Regions from separate parts of the Bacillus yunxiaonensis genome, predicted to be linked through region 2. Evidence: riboswitches for the same ligand, from Rfam matches in the RefSeq annotation. Region 2 holds a riboswitch; the other holds the start of a gene.
The links. Region 2 has a riboswitch for cyclic di-GMP ahead of WAX78_RS20385 (methyl-accepting chemotaxis protein). Riboswitches for the same ligand answer to the same signal wherever they lie in the genome.
Positions count from the first base shown of each region.

Region 1: linked by a shared signal. The riboswitch ahead of WAX78_RS19300 (discoidin domain-containing protein) and the one ahead of WAX78_RS20385 (methyl-accepting chemotaxis protein) in region 2 are both predicted to bind cyclic di-GMP.

Region 1 is NZ_JBAWSV010000007.1:140,811-149,453, forward strand. It holds gene WAX78_RS19270 (HTH-type transcriptional regulator Hpr) at 1-395, shown strand, start outside; gene WAX78_RS19275 (DUF1878 family protein) at 400-735, opposite strand; gene WAX78_RS19280 (hypothetical protein) at 827-1,042, shown strand; partial or broken gene WAX78_RS19285 (YjcZ family sporulation protein) at 1,073-1,141, opposite strand; gene prsA (peptidylprolyl isomerase PrsA) at 1,341-2,201, shown strand; gene WAX78_RS19295 (DUF3955 domain-containing protein) at 2,411-2,608, shown strand; gene WAX78_RS19300 (discoidin domain-containing protein) at 2,671-5,019, opposite strand; cyclic di-GMP riboswitch class I at 5,449-5,538, opposite strand; gene WAX78_RS19305 (Crp/Fnr family transcriptional regulator) at 5,982-6,692, opposite strand; gene WAX78_RS19310 (DoxX family protein) at 6,798-7,139, shown strand; gene WAX78_RS19315 (GntR family transcriptional regulator) at 7,418-8,158, shown strand.
Region 2 is NZ_JBAWSV010000008.1:108,193-114,646, forward strand. It holds gene WAX78_RS20380 (cytochrome-c oxidase) at 1-194, shown strand, start outside; gene WAX78_RS20385 (methyl-accepting chemotaxis protein) at 310-2,049, opposite strand; cyclic di-GMP riboswitch class I at 2,175-2,261, opposite strand; gene WAX78_RS20390 (anaerobic C4-dicarboxylate transporter) at 2,554-3,867, shown strand; gene ilvA (threonine ammonia-lyase) at 3,929-5,137, opposite strand; gene thiE (thiamine phosphate synthase) at 5,285-5,938, opposite strand; gene thiM (hydroxyethylthiazole kinase) at 5,954-6,454, opposite strand, start outside.

The sequences.
Region 1 (8,643 bases), on a different contig from region 2:
ATCATTTAAAAGGGGCTTCTATTTCAGAAATTGCAAAATTCGGCGTGATGCACGTATCCACAGCTTTTAACTTCTCCAAAAAACTAGAAGAGCGCGGTTTACTTATATTTTCAAAAAAAGAAGATGACAAGCGAAATACGTACATTGAGATTACTGATAAGGGAGAGGAATTGCTGCTGCAATTAATGGAGGAATATGATCCTGAAAGTAACTCTGTCTTTAATGGCGCTTTAGCTCTTCGTAATTTTTATGGTAAATTCCCAGAAAACATCGAATTAATCGCCATTTTACGAAATATTTACGGGCAAGATTTTATCGAGATTTTCGAGAAATCCCTGGATAATATCGAGGACAATTTTACAGAGCATGACGCAAAGCTTGTTAAAAAGTTTTAAATTATTATTTTAATGCCATCATACGTATAAATTCTTGCATTAATGGTTGAAATAAACCTTGACGTTCGAGCGCTTCTGCAGTCTCTTTTCCTTCGAGACTTCGTGGAAGCGCTTTTTCAAATTTATTCAACAATTCATCAAATAAAAGTAAACCTTCTTGCTTTTCGATTATGTATTGCTCGTTCATTTCTTCACAAAGAGCTAACAAACGTTCTACATCACGTCTCATCACTTTCTTCTTTATAATTAAAGAGTAAAATGGACACTTTTGTTCATCTATCATATTAAAAAGTAGCGATACATAATATTCTGCTTGTTCTAAGCGTTTCACAACGTCCATTTTCTTCCCTCTCTCTCTCTATTACAAGTTCCTCTATTTCAGAATTTTATAACACGAACAAAATATCGTATGATACAATAGATTCAATTGTATGTATTTTCGCCAAAGGAGGACTCTCCTCGTGACAATGATATTTATAGCTTTTGCACTTATTGTTCTAGTGTACACGAATTTTATGACGCATACACTGTGTCAACAAAAACAAATGTCTGATCGACGTCAAACAGGTGTCTTTCGTTTCATTAATGTATGTATTACCATATTATTAATTTCTAGTTATATAGAAATTATATTTCATGCAAAGTGAGGAAGGGAACCCCTTCCTCACTTTTTTCCTCTATAAACAAATTATACCTACTATTACTAATAAAATAAATAACACAAGCAATAAAATTAATTGTTGATTTATCATAAATGCAGCCCCCTCACCTTCTTTTTATGCCTATAAACCTAAAATGGTGATATCGCCTAATCTGACAATTCTCGCCTAACAAATGGGTAATTTTTCTTTATCAATAGGAAAACAACTCGAAATATGCTATATTAATTTTAGTACATATTGCTTATACTATAAAAAAATACATAATAGTAGGAGTGTTTATTTCATGAAGAAAGCAATACTTGCCCTGGCTGTAACAAGTGTTTTCACATTATCAGCATGCGGCACTTCTGACAAAGTTGTAACGTCAAAAGCTGGCGATATAACAAAAGATGATTTCTATAATGCAATGAAGCAGCAAGGCGGTAAAAACGTCTTACGTAACATGGTAATGGAGAAAGTATTCGTTAAAAATTACCCAGTAAAAGACGATGACGTTAATAAACGATATGACGAATACAAAAAGCAATATGGCGATCAATTTGATGCTGTATTAAAACAAAGCGGCATGACTGAGAAACAATTAAAAGACTCTGTTCGCGGCGAACTTGCAATGAAAGAAGCTGTGAAAAAATCTATCACAGACAAAGAAGCAAAAGACAATTACAAACCTGAAATCAAAGCAAGCCACATCCTTGTAAAAGATGAAGAAACTGCGAAAAAAGTAGAAGCTGAATTAGCACAAGGAAAATCTTTTGAAGACTTAGCAAAACAATACTCTGAAGATACAGGTTCAAAAGATAAAGGCGGCGACTTAGGATACTTCGGACCAGGTAAAATGGTAAAAGAATTTGAAGATGCTGCATATAAATTGAAAAAAGGTGAAGTTAGCCAACCTGTAAAATCACAATTTGGCTACCATATCATCAAAGTAACTGACATTAAAGAATTAAAACCATTCGATCAAGAAAAAGATCGTATTAAAGGCGACATTGCTGACAAGAAAATGCAAGACGCTCAATTTATGAACGATCTTGTTACAAAAGAAGTCAAAAAAGCAGATGTGAAGATTAACGATAAAGATCTAAAAGATATTTTCGAACCTCAAAAAGCTCCGGCAGCAGACCAAGGCACATCTAGCAAATAATAATGAAAAAAGCTCGGCATATGCCGAGCTTTTTTATTTGAGGATTGAGCTAAAACTATAAACGTTTGCGCCATATACAACTTTATTCTCTTACAAATCTGTAAGCTTTTTGTCACGTATTTAAATAGTACTAACGATATGACAACATTATAATTACGAACTATAGAGCAGTTATTTTGTAAAAAAACCCTTACATATGGAGGTTTAAAATGAAAAAATATATTTTAACTTTAATACCATTTATCCTAGGGATCGGATGTTTTGTTAGCTTTAATACCATTGGCTCTACAGTCGCTCCTGATGGCACTCTTGTTGAACCATTTTATTTACTACCAATGGGTTATTCATTCATAGCTATCGGTATCGTTAGTCTATTTGTAAGTAAAATGAAAACAGTTAAGAAATAGACTAAAAAAAGAGACTGTAGCAAAGGTATAATATCCTTTTGCTACGGGCTCTTTTCCAACTATTAATTATATAATTTTATTTCTGAAGCTGAAGCAAATCCACCGTGTCCTGATACAACTTCAAGCTTTACATACTGAGCATCTACTTTACTGAAACTTGCATTCTTTGTAAGTTTATTATCTGCCCAAGTTCCAGTAGCAACCTTTGTAAAGTTAACTCCATCTAGACTTGTGTATATATTATAACTAGTTATGTTACCATTAAAATTACTATCTTGTCTTGGAACATAAGCTAATTGTGATATGCTAGTAACTTCATTAAGCTTTATCGTAATGTATGGAGCCTTATCACTTCCATCCCATAATGTATGCCACATTGTTGCACTGTTTCCGTCAACTGCATTTTTAGCATCATTACCAGCTGAAATTTCCTCACTTGAGACACCTGCAACTGATAAATTTTTGCGTGATATTAACCCTACTGCAGCCGCATCAGTAAACTTTAAGTTAACAGCGTCACTTGCTGGATTTGAACCAACAGCAAACTTTCTAACTGTTAACGTAACATTTCCTGTTAAATCCGGTAAATTAGAAGAAGCTGGATTATATTTTGTCCAATGTGAACCTTGATCAATGCTGAATTCCATCGTACCGTCTAGACCAAAAACTAAGTTCTCATCATCATTTGAAGAAACATTAACTTTACCAGCTTTTCCAATTGGAATTAATAAAGGCTGCTCTGTTCCAATCACTCTTGTTAAGATACCATTCGTTGAATTGATTGCTGAGATTTCTTCATTACTCAGAAGCATATCATTGCTTGTAGCAGCTTTATACGTTTTCCCACCATCAATACTGTATTCCGTATCCGGTTTAATTCCCATTAATTTCCCTGCATTTGCTCCATCAAAACTAAAAGTAGCAAGGCTCAGTCCTAAACTTGGCATTTGATCCTTTATTTTATTAGCTACTTGCTTTTCATTTACATTCGTTATTGTGGAAAATACATTTAATATATTTAACGTATATTGCTGAAGCTTCGCTCTATCATCTGTATTCAGAACATGACTTCTAATTTGAGTAAGAAGATCCATCATCGGTCTTGGCTCATTAGCAAAGGAAGAAATGATACTACTGTTTAATTCTTGCCACTGTTCATCCGTTACATTTGGATTTTGTAGCATAAGAGAAACGTAATCTTTCCATACTAAAACATTAATCGGTAAAATATTAGTAGCTATTTTATAAATTGCAACTTTGTTATCTGATGAAGTCATCGCTTTCGCTAACCAGCGTAATCGCTCTGATTGATCTAGTTTTACTGGGTCACTTTCCGCATCTTCAAATAGTAAGATGTACGGTACTTGATTTTTCAATTTATCATCTGACCAAGGAATAACAGTTCCACCATGATGCTCCGATTCACTCCATCCAAATATATCATTCCCTAAATACCACGAAGATGGTTTGTCATTCCAGATGAGTGCACAATGTCCAGGCTGTCCAACAGGCATAGCTGCCACACCAAAGGCTTGGCCTACTTGCGTACCAAACTTTGAAATATTACCGCATACTCCGCCATCTCTGTAAATGGAAGAAAGATTCCAAGCTAAACCATAAAATTTATCATTTCCAGCTTGAATGCTAACCCCATCTTTGTTACGGTCTACATATTTAATCAAATATGCACTTGTTCCTATCTTATCTTGACTTTTAAGTTCTGGATGTTCCGTATTAATCATGTTTCTTGCCCAAGTTAAATCTTCTTCTGGTGACCAAGTATTCACTACTAATCTTAAATGCCAAACATCATATGTTCTAAAGACAGGAAGTAACTCATTATTTTGATCTGCTGATTTATAATATTGGTACCTCGTTAATGGATTAATAGGTGTATTATTTGTCCAATATTTTACAGGTTCAGCATGAGCTAACGATGTAGCTATCGCTAATTTTAAATACAATCCTTCATGAGAATCTGCATCTGTATTCCAGATTGTATTCCATATCTCAAGTGCATTTACTGGATTCTTCCCAGTTGGACTGCCGCCTTCAAGAAACGTATTCATTACCTCTGTATTTTTCATAGCCCAGTTAAGAAAGTTCTGATGAGCAGCGTCTTTTTTAGCGAATGCATCCATTGCTGCTGCGCCTGTTTGTGATATAAATTGCCACTGAGCCAAAGCTGCTGCAAATACCGGGTCTGTAAGCTTACTTTGTAAATTCGCTTCAGTAAGTTCCCCAACATTTTCATTTAAATATGTTGTAAGATAACTCAAATAATCTTCAAAATTACCATTTACGATTGCCTGATCTGTCTTTTGCTTCAATGTTTCTTGAGTTAACGACACCGTTTCAGCTGAAACTTTCGTATAAGGAATCGTAACAAAGCTCCCTGAAACAAGTGACATAGTTAATACGAAAGATAAAGTTCTTTTCAAAATAAGCCCCCCTTGTGTGTGTGTTTAACCGATTACCCTTGCAGCCTCCTTCCTTACTAAAGTGAAACTTCCATCAGTGTTTTTTTCATTCTCCACTAATGGAAAGCCCGCCCAATCAGGCATTTACGGGCAGTTATCCCCCACCTTTCTTCTTAAGAAAAGCGGAAGCGGCTCGCTCAGAATCTCAGGACGTTGGAGCATCCGACAGAGAGGAGCTTTTTGCCTCGTCCGAGGGGGCGAAACGACCGGAGATTCTAGCCGCTAGAGCTGGACAATGATTCTCTCGGAATCTTGAAGTGAGGGTCTTACTACCCGCAAATAGTAAAAAAAATTCCCCATGCCTAAAGGCACGGGGAATTAAACTACCAACATGAATAAAACTTGGAAGTTTCCTAACCTTTCGGCAACTGGCTGACATAGTGGAATGAATCCCCCTTAGTCCCTATAGCTTTGCGTCATTAGCTTTCACTAACTTTGCCTTTATCGAATTCTATTCTTGAATCGGATTATAGCAAAATTCGACATATATTGATAGATTTTTTAATTTATTTAACAGAATTTTTACTTATCTTAAACATTTGGTTAAAGTTTATATATTTAAAATTTCCATCTAGTTCTAAGTTGATAATATTCATGATGAAATCCCCTTTTGTACATGTAAGACAGAGAAAAAAGCACCCAAATGAGTACTTTTTCAACTTGAATCACCATTTCAATTCGGAGAAAGCGGTCTCGTTAGATTAGACTGTTGAAACTTTCTTAGCGTTGTTAAAAACGGTGGAATTGTCTTGAAAATGGGCCTATCGTTGTAAAAAGAGGACTTTCTTGTGAAGTTCTCTTTTTTATCCCGCATTAGCTGGCTGTTTTCCCCTTTCATTTCTTGCCTTTCGCTACATTTTAAAGTAGAAATTTTAAACTACCTATATCTTTTACTAAATACGCTTACTGCCTATTTCTAATTCTTCTATTAATCTCCCTAAGTGAATTTGTAATAATTTACGCGGGGCTGCTTTTCGGACAATGCCTTCTTGTGTTAAATCATTTAATAAACCCGTTACCGTTTCACGAATACTCCCTGTCATATTTGCTAATTCTTGGTGAGTAATGGAAATTTCAAGCTGTCTCCAATCCTCTGCAGCTTCCACTACTATCCCAAATTTTTCCGATAATTTATAAAGCAAAAAGAGCAATCGTTTCCGTGCACTACTATGTGCCATATGCTCTAACAGCTCTTCCATTTCCTTGACACGAATAGATAGTATCTCTATGAACTTTAAAGCGATGTCCGGTTTATCGTGTATAATTTTTTGAAACTGAGTTCTATCTATTTTACAAATAAGAGAATCTTCCCATGTTTCAGCATATACACCTTCAGATCCCGTTGTAAATGTACCCACCGCTCCAAACACATGCCCTGCACCTAATATGTCGAGTGTAAGCTCTTTTCCATCTTCAGACACTTTATATAAACGCACTTTACCTGATTTAACTAAATATAAAAACTGCTGCTTCATATGCGGAGAGGTAATGATTGTCCTTCTTTTCATTACATCAATAGGAGTATCCTGCTCAATTTTCTTTAATTCCTCTAACTCTAGCTCATCAAATAAACGTATTCGTGATAAATATTTTATTTTATCCATGAACTTTCCTCCCATTGTAGTCTCGACTACATATTTTCAAAATAATATATACTATACTCTTATGTAAAAGTATGTATTTTACTATCTTATCAAGGGGGAAGTCATATGAATATCGTTATTATTATCATTCAATTTATTTTGATTGGTATATTTTCAATATCGTTTTTCCTAAAAATCTCACGTGCAAAATCAATGGTTCATCACTGGAATGAATATCGCTACCCTATGTGGTTTATGAATGTGATTGCCTTATTGGAGCTCATCGGGATTATAGGAATCATTATTGGTTTTTGGAGTGATAGATTCTTACACTATGCAGCTTTTCTTATTATTGTTCTTATGTTAGGAGCTTTGCATGCTCATTTCTTCCGTGCAAAGCATAAACCCATTATGGCACTTAATGCGTTTATTATGCTTGTTCTTTCTATTACAATTCTACTCGCTTAAGGAAACAGGAAGTTTAAATAATAGTCAATGGAGTGATAACTTCCTCCACTGACTCGACAAGAAGGTTATAATACAACAGCTGTATGTATTAAAATGTTTTCAAACGATTCAAAGCTATTTTAGTTGTATACAGTATCTCTCTTCTTCCGTTTGAATGACCAATATACCTAGCGCAAATTATAATGGATTTTTGCAAGCGTATTAATTTCCATAGAAAAATAAGTTACAATAAACCAAAGAAAAGAAACGGAATTTATAAACTATAGGGGTATAAGAAAATGAACAATAAACTTCATGAACTCAATAAACAAAAAAAACCGCTATTTGTCACTGTGTATGATCAATTGTATACATTAATCATGGATGGAACATTTCCTCCTGACAGCAAGCTTCCAACAGAACCTGAATTGGCTAAAATATTTGGTGTAAGCAGAATGACATTGAGACATGCTTTGGCACTTTTGAAGGAAGATGGCTTGGTTAAAAATATACATGGAAAAGGGAATTTCATTACAAAATTTCATCATAATGAAAGTATGGATGGCTTGGAGAAGTTGGGGAATCCCTTATATAAATGCTATACAGAAAAAATAGATGATATCGAACTGGATTTCCGAATTGATCTAGTAACGGACTATGCAAAGCAAGTATTAAATCAAGAAATGACTGCAGTGGTTGCGTTGGAACGCTGGTATAAAAGTAACGATAAGATCGTAGCTTTTGCTTTTACGATGATGCCAATAGAAGCGGTTTCCAAATTAAATCTTGACTTACAAAACGATGCGCAAGTTTTAGAAATGTTGGAAGAGAAAGTATATGAACTAGCTAATTCCTCTACCATTGAAATTAAACGTTCTAATTCCGTCAATACGCCGTCATTAAAATACAAACTTTTCCATGGAGAAGAATGTGATTTAATTTTAGAAAGTGTATATATCAGTGATAAATATCCTGTGGTTTATAATAAATACTATATACCAATAGAATTTAGTCAAATTAAAATTAAGACATCTAAATAAAGTTCTATACTTAATTTAGAAGCGGTGTATTTCATACAAAATACACCGCTTTTTTGTAACAAAAAAGACAAATTCCGAAAGAAAGATGGGTTGTGAGCGAAATAAAGGTATGGTATCCTTTTCATTGTTAAGATATATACAAGTTTTTAGACAACTATACAATGTTGTATATTACAAAGAGTTATCATGGATGATCATGAAAGCGTAATCAACGAGTATGATGTTTTTGGGTTACTTATGCAAATCCTTCCTTGTAAATATCACAAGAAGGCAAGGTGTGGTATCGTTTTTGTTATTCATATGCGTACAAGCAGTTAGACAACCATACGATATTGTATATTTTAACGGATTTCACGCATGATCATGAAAACGCAATCAAAAAGTAAGATGTTTTAGTCATTTATGGAAACGTTTCCTTTTTAAATATCATAAAAAGGAAACCCAGCATATGAAACAAATGGTTTAGAAATTATTGAACCCATCCT
Region 2 (6,454 bases):
GTCAGTCTAAACTAGGGAAATTTCACTTTTGGCTGCTTAATATTGGGCTGCCAGTTATGATGATCGCACTGGCTCTTGAGATTTATGGACATCATGCTGCTATTCCGTTTGTTGCCGGCGGTAGCATTCTTGTTGTTCTTGCTATTATTATATTTTCTATTAATATCTTTACACATATCAAAGAAAATTCATAATGAAATTCTTTGCAAAGTAAAACTTCCATCAGTGTTGGCCTTAGTGCACCGAAATATCGAGATAACATATATAAAAAAGCAGAAGCGGTTAGCACTTCTGCTTTTTTATGATATTTTAGCTTTTAAATTCTCCAATAAGCTCTCGCAATTCATAGGCAAGCACATTTAAACAACTTGCTAATTCTGCTACTTCTTGAACAGACATTTCCTGCTCTTTCATACCTTCTTCTACATGGTTTGTACTCTCGACATATGTCTTTGCAATATTTGAAAGATCATTTACTAAATGAACAATATCTTTACTGTTTTGCGAAATCAAGCTTGATGTTCCTGATACTTCTTTTACTTGTTTTGTCACAGACTGTGCTGACTGTAAAATTTCTGCAAAAAACACACCGCTATTTTGCACAAGAGAAATACCAGATTCCACTTCCTGTGATCCTTTTTGCATCGAAACAACGGCTTGTTCAGTTTCTGTTTGTGTTTCACTAATAAGTTTAGAAATATCTTTAGCAGATGTTTCCGTTTGTTCTGCTAATTTCCGCACTTCTTCCGCTACAACTGCAAAACCTTTTCCAGACTCTCCAGCACGCGCTGCCTCAATAGAAGCATTTAAAGCAAGTAAATTTGTTTGATTTGAAATCCCTGTAATCACTGTAACAATATCACTAATTTGCTTTGAACGATTTTCCAGCGAATAAATAATAAAAGATAAATCTTGGACCGCTTTCTGTATTAAATTCATCTGCTGAATAATTTGTTCAATCGCCTTGTTACCTTTAGCAGAATGATTCTCCATTCCTTCAGCAGCCTCCGCTACGTGCCCTGCAACTTCTGTAATTCCTTGCATCTTATTACCCATCTCATTGACAATTTCTAGACATTGCTGTACAGAAGTTTGCTGAGAATGTGCGCCCTCGTTTAGCCCTCCAATAGAGCTTGCAATTTCTTGTACAGCCCTACTATTCTCTTCTGTACTTGCTGAAAGCTCTTGCGAAGAAGCTGAAACTTGTTCTGAGGTTTCTTTTACTTTCTCAATAATTTTTCTGAACTTTTCAATCGTATTATTAAAATACGTATTAATAACCCCTATATCATCTGAACGTTCTCTCAGTTGTATACTTAAATCGCCATCTCCTACTTTTCGCAACCCTTCACGTAACTCTTTTAACGGTGCTAAAGAACTACGAACGATAAAGAATTGAACTAAAGTCGCAATAATGAGAAAAATCGAGATAAAAATCAAGCTTTGAATGATAAATTTTTGTTTCGTACTTGCAATAATAGAAGCATCTACATCTACCCCAACAATTGCAACAATTTTTTGACCCTCACCTATAATTGGCTCTAATATTGTGACCCAGGTCCCAACATCATCTTCATATACTGCGGATACCTGTGGTTTTTTGGTCGACATTACTTTTTCATAAGTTTCCATCCAATATGAAGGCTGCTTAGCATAATCTCCTGCCTGTAGTTTTGTGGCCTTCGATAACTCCGTGGTCATTCCTACTACTTGTACTTCTCCCTTGTTATTTGTTTTTACACCAGTAACATACAGATGACCTATGGTTTTTAATTCTTTTGATACATCACCTAACTGCTGAGTTAACGTTTCTTTTTTCACTCTTTGCGTCGTTGGGTCTTTTGCAAGATCCTCAATCAATCCCGTGTCTAGTTTGTGGACTACCATATCCCCCGTATCTACAGAGTGCTTTTCATATATAGACAACATACTATTCTGGAAAATATTAAAGTTTAACACGCTCATACTGCCAATAAGCATTAAAATAACAAGGATTGTTAACAATACGTTTTTTTGTAAAAACGATAACTTAGACAAATATTTTTTTATAATCATTTTACCCTCCAAAAACAAATTAACATAATATAAAAATATTTAGAATATTAAAACCAAAAAAATAGTTAAAAAAAGAGACCAATGTATGAAAAAGCATTGGTCTAAACCAACCCTATCAGTCCGGTAACTGGCTAGCTTAGTCTATTTCGACCTTAGCCCCTATAGTTTTGCGCCCTTATGTTTCCATAAGTTTGCCTTTCTCGATGAACGAGTTGAACGATATGGGAGTTTTATGAGAATTACACAATTCTCTGTCTCAGATTACAACATTTAAATCAGTTTGTCCATTTATTTGCACATATAAATATTAATTCCACAATAATTCTTTTGTAAAATAATTGTAACAAAAATGAGCAAATCATGTTTTGGATATGCTATATAATAAAAATGGCTATTTTCAGAGATTTATTTTATTATTCATTATTTAATTTTCGAAGCATCAAACAAATTAAGTTATTCGATAATAACAATTGATTATTATCTCGGAGGTACTACACTATGTTCTGGCTACAGTTCATCATTTTGTTACTTTGTATTTTCATCGGTGCGCGCCTTGGAGGTGTTGGCCTTGGCGTAATGGGAGGCGTTGGGATGACAATCTTTGTCTTCTTCTTCCACTTACAACCAACTTCCCCGCCAATCGATGTTATGCTTATGATTTTAGCAGTTATTACAGCCGCTGGAGCACTACAAGCTGCTGGGGGGATGGACTATCTTGTTCACCTTGCAGAAAAAGCACTCCGCAAAAACCCAAAACGTATTACGTTCTTTGCCCCAATCGTCACTTATTTATTTACGTTTTGCGCAGGGACAGGCCACGTTGCCTATTCGGTTCTTCCTGTCATTGCTGAAGTATCGCGCGAATCAGGAATTCGACCAGAGCGTCCACTGTCAATCGCTGTTATTGCATCGCAGCAAGCGATTACGGCAAGTCCAATTTCAGCAGCAACCGTTGCACTTCTCGCTATGCTTGCTAACTATCAGATTACACTATTAGATATTTTAAAAATTAGTATTCCATCTACCTTTATCGCTTGTATGGTAGCTGCTTTCGTTGCAAGCAAAATGGGAAAAGAGCTAAACGAAGATGAAGAATACTTAAAACGATTACAAGAAGGCATGATTCCAAAACTAGAAGAAAAGAAAGAGTTTATTGTTCCAAAAGGTGCAAAACTGTCTGTTATCCTCTTTTTGCTTGCAACAGTTCTAGTTGTTCTTCTTGGATCTTTTGAAGCGTTACGTCCTAGCTGGATGATAGACGGAAAACTTGTACGTCTTTCTATGCCAAGCACCATTGAAATGGTTATGCTAACAATCGCTGCACTAATTATTATTTTTTGTAAACCAAATGTAGAAAGCATCGTGTCCGGTAACGTTTTTAAAGCAGGAGCAACAGCAGTTGTTGCGATTTTCGGCATCGCATGGATGGGGGATACGTTCTTTAACGGCAACTTACAAATGATTCAAGGTTCTATTCAAGGTCTCGTAACGAGTGCACCGTGGTTATTCGCAATTGCACTATTCGTACTATCAATCTTGTTATATAGCCAAGCTGCAACGGTACGTGCGTTAATACCACTTGGATTAACACTTGGCATTTCCCCAGCACTATTGATTGCAATGTTCCCAGCTGTAAACGGATATTTCTTTATTCCAAACTACGGAACAATCGTTGCGGCAATTAACTTTGACCGTACAGGCACAACTCGTATCGGTAAATATGTATTAAATCATAGCTTTATGATTCCAGGTCTTGTTGCAACAATAACATCAATTGGAATCGGAATGCTCCTCATTTCACTGATGTTTTAATTAAGAAAGAGCTAGCCTTTACAAGGGCTAGCTCTTTTTAATCAAACGTTTGTTTAAATACTTATTCAATAACTTCGATGCTATATCCTTTCTTCTTCATCCCAATTAGCACTTGCTCAATATGTTCATTATCTTTCGTCTCAAGAGAAAGGTGCAGCTGTGCATAACCTGGAAATACTTTCGTTCCAATTCTCTCTAAGTGAATATGAAGAACATTCGCTTCAAAATCGGTTACAATCTGTAATACTTGCTGTAATTGCCCCGGTTTATCTTTAATTGTTGTTGAAATATGTACAAATCGGCCTGCTTCAACCATACCGTGTTCAATAATGCGCGAAATAAAATTAACATCAACATTGCCTCCGCTCAAGACAGGGACAATCTTTTTTCCTTGTACTGGTACTTTTTCATATAATAGCGCAGCTAATGAAGTAGCACCCGATCCTTCTACAAGTAATTTATTACGCTCTAGTAACATGAGCATCGTCCGAGCAATTTCCATTTCATCGACGCAGAAAATATCATCCACATAGCGCTGCACAAGCTGAAAAGTGAGATCCCCCGGTTTTTTCACCGCAATTCCGTCTGCCATCGTTGGCGTTGATTCTACCGTTACCCTTTGTTTTTCGGAAAGGGATTGTTTCATACTAGGACACGCCAACGCCTGTACACCGTATATTTTCACAGATGGCTTTTGTTCTTTAATTGCCATCGCAACACCCGCAATTAAACCACCGCCACCAATAGGACAAATGACCGCATCAACATCATCAAGCTGCTGCAATATTTCTAATCCAACTGTTCCTTGTCCAGCAATAACAAGCTCATCATCAAATGGATGTACAAACGTCGCTCCTGTTCGTTCCTTTAAATCAAGTGCATATGCTAATGCTTCATCAAATACATTCCCTTGCAATTCAACATTAGCTCCGTAACGCTTTGTCGCAAGTATCTTACTAAGCGGTGCTCCTTTTGGCATCACAATCGTACAAGGAATACCGAGCATATTACTAGAATAAGCTACACCTTGTGCATGGTTACCAGCCGATGCTGCCACAACTCCTTTTTGCAATTCTTCTTTGCTAAGCGAAGTCATTTTATTATAAGAGCCACGTACTTTAAAGGAACCTGTCTTTTGTAGATTTTCTAACTTTAAATACACTTCGTTATGAGATAGTTCACTAAATGTACTGGAATAATCTAACGGTGTTGTATGTACAATCCCCTTCATTTTTTCATGAGCAGCTATAATACTTTGTAACGAAATCATATTGTCGCCTCCGAAACGATATATATTCATACACGTTAGTTTAAGCCTCACAGTTTGTTTTATACGACAAAAGGAACCATTTCTTCATGTTAGAAATGGTTCTTTCAAAATAGTAGTGATTTTCACGATATATAACAGATTCATTTATTATTTTTTCACTTGTTCAGCTAATCTCTTCGTACTATTATAAGGAGAATCTGCTAAGCTAATCGCAGAAATAACAGACACCCCATCCGCACCTGCTTCAAGGACAGAAGCAGCATTTTCAATTGTAATTCCACCAATACCGACAATCGGAATTTCAATGCCACTTTCACGGAAAAAGCATAATCCCTCCGTTCCTTGTACTGCTTTTGCATCTTTTTTCGTATTTGTTGGAAAAATCGGTCCTACACCTAAATAATCTGCACCATTTTCAATTGCAAAACGTGCTTCTTCTATTGTATGAGCAGATACACCGATCATTTTATCTCCCATTTTTTCACGTACTGTTCGAATCCCTTCATCATCTTGCCCAACATGAACGCCATCTGCATCTAATTCTAGTGCTAATTCCACATCATCATTCACAATAAATGGAACATTATATTCTTTACACAAAGACTGAAGCTGTTTTGCAAATGCATATCGTTCTTCTCCCGTTAATGCTCCGTCACCTTTTTCACGATATTGAAAAATTGTAATTCCACCATCAAGTGCTTCTTTCATGACTTGTAATGGATCTTTGCGGCAATTGTTACTCCCCATAATAAAATATACTTGTAATAACTCAGACATATGCTGTTTATCGATGCGCGCCATTTCTCTCATCCTCTCTTAACGAACTTCTTCGACATTCCCATATCGTTCAATGTCTTTTGCAGTAACATTTGCTAACTGATTAAGAAATTCAATTTGGAAACTTCCTGGTCCTTGTTCAGCCGTTTTGTTTGCTGCGATTTCTGCCGCTACACCGTAAAACGTTACTGCTGCGACTGCTGCTTTTACATAGTCTCCTTCGACTGCTGTAAATGCTCCAATCACAGATGTTAATAAACAGCCCGTTCCTGTTACCTTTGTTAAAATCGGATGACCGTTACGAAGAATGAATGTTCTTTCTCCATCTGTTATAACGTCTTCTTTTCCAGTAATAACAGCGACAGTATCTAGCTGCTCTGCTGCTTGTTTCGCAATGGAAACAACGTCACCGTTTCCTTCTCCTGCATCAACACCTTTAATCTCCCACTTCTCATCAATAACATTTGCAATTTCCGCCGCATTGCCGCGGATAATTGCTAGTTTTACTTCACTTGGGATATACCTTGCAACTTCTGTTCG